DNA from 2 places in the Rhizobium sp. MHM7A genome. Region 2 is predicted to be linked to the other one. Evidence: predicted binding sites of a transcription regulator. Region 2 holds the regulator's gene; the other holds the start of a gene.
What was found. The regulator PhoB, encoded in region 2, activates phosphate uptake and scavenging genes when phosphate is short. The targets are predictions, from matches to a motif close to TGTCATNNANCTGTCAT.
Positions count from the first base shown of each region.

Region 1 (2,202 bases), on a different contig from region 2:
TCGGGTGAGGGGCGAAAACACAATTAGGGTAATGCATCAAGCGGCCAGCGCCCGCAGCGGATGCAGCGTGCCATCGCTGTAGACGAAGCGTCCGGCGCGGAAGGTGGCGCGGATGCGGTTGATCTCACCCCGCTCGACAGCGACCAGATCGGCGCGCTGGCCAATGGCGATCTCGCCGCGGTCGAGGAGGCCGGCGGAGCGGGCTGCGTTGCCGGTCGCCATGGCGACGGCGGCCGGCAGGCCGCCTTCGACCATATCCGCGAGCTTGAAGATGCCGGGAACGAAGGCCGCCGGATGATAATCGGCGGCGATGATGCCCAAGAGACCGGCCCTTGCGGCATCGAGGGCGCTGAGATTGCCTGACATCGACTGGCCGCGCAGCGCGTTCGGAGCGCCCATCAGCGTCCAGAGGCCCCGCCGGCGCGCCTCTTCGGCCGCAGGTGCGGTGACAGGAAACTCGCTTATGGTGACGCCGAGATCATGCATTTCGGCGACTTTTTCGACGCTGTCATCGTCATGCGAGGCGAGCGACAGCTTGTGTTTCAGCGAAAGCGCGACGATCCCCCTCAGCTTCGCCTCGACCTCGGGATTGTTGCGCATGGCGATGCGCTTGGCGACGATCTCCGCTGCAATTTCCTCGGAGATTGCGCGGCGCTCGGAAATGCTGAGGATGTAGCTTTGCAGGTTGTTGTACTGACCTTGGCCCGGCGTGTGGTCGGTCAGGGACACCATATCGATCTGATCGGCATTCAACAACCGCTCGAGTGCGGGAGCGGCGCCGACATTGGTGATCTCGTAACGGGCATGGACGCGGTGGTCGACCAGAAGATCATCACGCAGCCGGTTGATGCCCTCGATCACCGCCGACGTCGTCTCCAGCGAGCGGACGTGACCATAGACGCTTTCGGTCGCGAAAGAGACGGCGGCAAAGGCCGTAGTGATCCCGGCGGCGGCAAGTTTTTTGTCGAGTTCGTGAATCCCGAAATCGATCGGCATCGTCGCATTCGGCCGCGGCGCGATCTCGCGCTCGATCATATCGCCGTGCAGGTCGACAAAGCCCGGCATCAGCAGCCGCCCGCCGCCATCGATCGCAGCCTGCGCGACCGGCTCCGGCCTGATCTCGGCGATGGCGCCGTCCTCGACACGGACTGACCCTTCGCTCACCACCTCGTCCGGGAGCACGAGGGTGAAATTGCTGAGCCACATGGGCTTTCTCCTGACTGCATCCGATAATCGATAAACCGCAGCGGATAGAACCGCTTCGTGACAGAGGTATGAATTTCCGAGCGCTGCAGCTCAATGCCGGAGCTGTCGTGGGGCAATCGACAATTCCCTCGCAGTCGTCCCTACCCGCTACCTGATTCTATCCCTGTTCAACGCGGCCCATTGCAAAAGCATGATCGTCTTAGCGTCGAAAATCTCGCCGGTCTCGATCATCCGCGCGGCTTCGTCGAGCGGAATTTCCAGCACCTCGATATCCTCATGCTCCTCATCCAGACCGCCGCCTTCGGTCACGCGGTCGGTGGTGTCGATCAGGGCTGCGAAGAAGTGGACGACTTCGGTGATCGCGCCCGGCGACATGTAGCATTTGAAGAGAAAGTGCGCCTCACGCAGGCGATATCCGGTCTCCTCCATCGCCTCGCGGCGGATCGCGGTCTCGGGATGATCGTTGTCGAGAAGGCCGGCCGGCACTTCGATGACCCAGGCGGGATCGCCGTTCATATGCACGGCAAGACGGAACTGGCGGACAAGGACGACGAGATCGCGTTTCGGATCATAAAGCAGAATGCAGGCGGCCGGCGTGCGGTGATAGACCTCCCGCTTCAAGCGCTGCGTCGCGCCGTTACGGTCGATATAGTCGAGCAGATAGCTGCTCAACCGCGTCCACCCGTTCGACAGCGTTTCCTCGCCGACTATTTCCACCCGTGATTTCGACTGCATCATGCTGCGTCCTTGCGAAGCCAGACCTTGTTGTCGTGCACGGCCGCTCCGCCATAGGGCGCGACCGGATCGGCGCCCGTAAGGACGTTGATGCCCTCGCCGTCTACATGCGCCTTGTTCGGCCAGAGCCCCTCGGCAATCAGCACGCCCGGTTTCACCTCGGTGGTGATACGGGCGTGGAGGCGGAGATCGCCGCGAGTGTTGCCGATGCGGACAAGATCGCCATGGACGATGCCGTTGGCTTCGGCATCAACAGGATTG
Region 1 is NZ_VCHT01000008.1:108,948-111,149, reverse strand. Features, by position in the region: gene FFR93_RS24275 (alpha-D-ribose 1-methylphosphonate 5-triphosphate diphosphatase) at 37-1,206, opposite strand; gene FFR93_RS24270 (NUDIX domain-containing protein) at 1,354-1,944, opposite strand; gene FFR93_RS24265 (molybdopterin oxidoreductase family protein) at 1,941-2,202, opposite strand, start outside.
Region 1: the regulator PhoB is predicted to act here: its motif matches at 1,264-1,280, upstream of FFR93_RS24275 (alpha-D-ribose 1-methylphosphonate 5-triphosphate diphosphatase).

Region 2 (2,202 bases):
TGCGCGAAATCATGGGTTCGATCCGCATCGCCGCCGATCTCGAACGCGTCGGCGACCTCGGCAAGAACACAGCCAAGCGCGTCATCGCCGTGCAGAGCACCGGCGTTCCCCGCAAGCTCGCCCGCGGTCTCGAGCACCTGTCCGAGCTGGCGCTGGTCCAGCTCAAGGAAGTGCTCGACGTCTATACGACGCGCGCCGCCGACAAGGCGACCGCCATCCGCGAACGCGATAACGAGATCGACGCGATGTACACGTCGCTGTTCCGCGAGCTGCTGACCTACATGATGGAAGATCCGCGCAACATCACGAGCTGCACGCATCTGCTCTTCTGCGCCAAGAACATCGAGCGCATCGGCGACCACGCCACCAACATCGCCGAGACTATCTACTACATGGCAACGGGCGCCCAGCCGGAAGGCGATCGCCCCAAGGATGACAGCGCCAACACTGTCGGCGCCGCGACGGAATAATCGTCACGAACCAGCGGACCGGGCCAGCCGCCCGGACCAACCACTTGCGTGCGCGCCCGTTCGGGGCGCGCAAAGAGGTCGCAGCCAATTTCTGAAGATGCGCAGGACGCCTGCTTAATCGCCCCGGTTTAAGGCTTTTGCGCGAGGAGACGGACACGCATGATCCCGAGAGTCGCAGTTGTTGAAGACGAGGAAGCCCTGAGCGTACTTCTTCGCTATAACCTGGAAGCGGAAGGCTTCGAGGTCGATACCATCCTGCGCGGCGACGAGGCCGAAATCAGGCTTCAGGAGCGCACGCCCGACCTTCTGATCCTCGACTGGATGCTGCCCGGCGTCTCCGGCATCGAACTCTGCCGGCGCCTGCGCATGCGGCCGGAAACCGAGCGGCTGCCGATCATCATGCTGACGGCGCGCGGCGAGGAGAGCGAGCGCGTGCGCGGGCTGTCCACCGGCGCCGACGATTACGTCGTGAAGCCGTTCTCGACCCCCGAACTCGTCGCCCGCGTCAAGGCGATGCTGCGCCGTGCCCGCCCTGAAGTGCTGTCGTCGGTGCTGAAATGCGGCGATATCGAGCTCGATCGCGAAACCCATCGCGTCCACCGCAAGAGCCGCGAGGTCCGCCTCGGACCGACCGAATTCCGCCTGCTGGAATTCCTGATGTCGTCGCCAGGCCGGGTCTTTTCCCGCTCGCAGCTGCTCGACGGCGTCTGGGGCCACGACATCTATGTCGACGAACGCACCGTCGACGTCCATGTCGGCCGCCTGCGCAAGGCGCTGAATTTCTCCAACATGCAGGACGTCATCCGCACCGTCCGCGGCGCCGGTTACTCGATGGAGGCCTGAGGTTGAGGAGAGTGCATGTGGCCGGCGCTCCCGCCCGTGCAGCGGTTCCCAGGCCCTTCATCGCACCGGCGCTGGGTATGAGCCAGCACGGCCTCACCTCGGTCATCCAGGCACCACCTCTCCTCCGTCATCCCAGGGCTTGACCCTGGGATCCATGCGGCTGGCGCTGCGGGAGGAACGATGGCATTCAGCTGCAGGGAAGTTATCGAAGCCGAGTGCCTGTTGTGGATCCCAGGGTCAAGCCCTGAGATGACGGAGTGTGGGTTGGCGTTCTAGCCTAACGCCCGCTGATGCAGCTTGTGAAGCGGCGCTTTTGCCGCAAATTCATCGCGCCTGCGAGGGCTGTGCGTCTCGGCGCCACCTCTCCATCGCGCCTGCAGAGCCAACCTGTCCAGGCACCATCTCCCCTCCGTCATCCCAGGGCTTGACCCTGGGATCCATGCGGCTGGCACTGTGAGAAGCGCGATAGCATCGAACTGCAGGGAAACAATTGAAGTGGTGTGCTTGGTTGTGGATCCCAGGGTCAAGCCCTGGGATGACGGAAAGTGTGGTCGGCTTTGCTGCCAAACACAAAGGTCGCTTCCCCACTCCGATCATAAAAAACGGGCCACTCGGCCCGTTTTTTTGTCCGTGGATGCAGCCCGCTCAACTTGCCCGTGCAGCCGCCCGGCGCCGTTCGTTGACCGGCTGGTAGGCAAGCTTCTGATGATAGCCGCAATAGGGTGAGTTGTCCGGGGACTCGCAGCCGCAGAAATGGAAGTCTTCCTTCAGCGGATCGCCGACCGGCCACTTGCAGGTGCGTTCAGTCAGCTCCGTCAGGCCAAGGCGGCGGGAAATCGGCACGACTACGTTGCCGGCCGGCACATATTCCATCTCCTCGACCGCATCG
Region 2 is NZ_VCHT01000010.1:66,322-68,523, forward strand. Features, by position in the region: gene phoU (phosphate signaling complex protein PhoU) at 1-470, shown strand, start outside; gene phoB (phosphate regulon transcriptional regulator PhoB) at 630-1,313, shown strand; gene FFR93_RS27055 (GcrA family cell cycle regulator) at 1,959-2,202, opposite strand, start outside.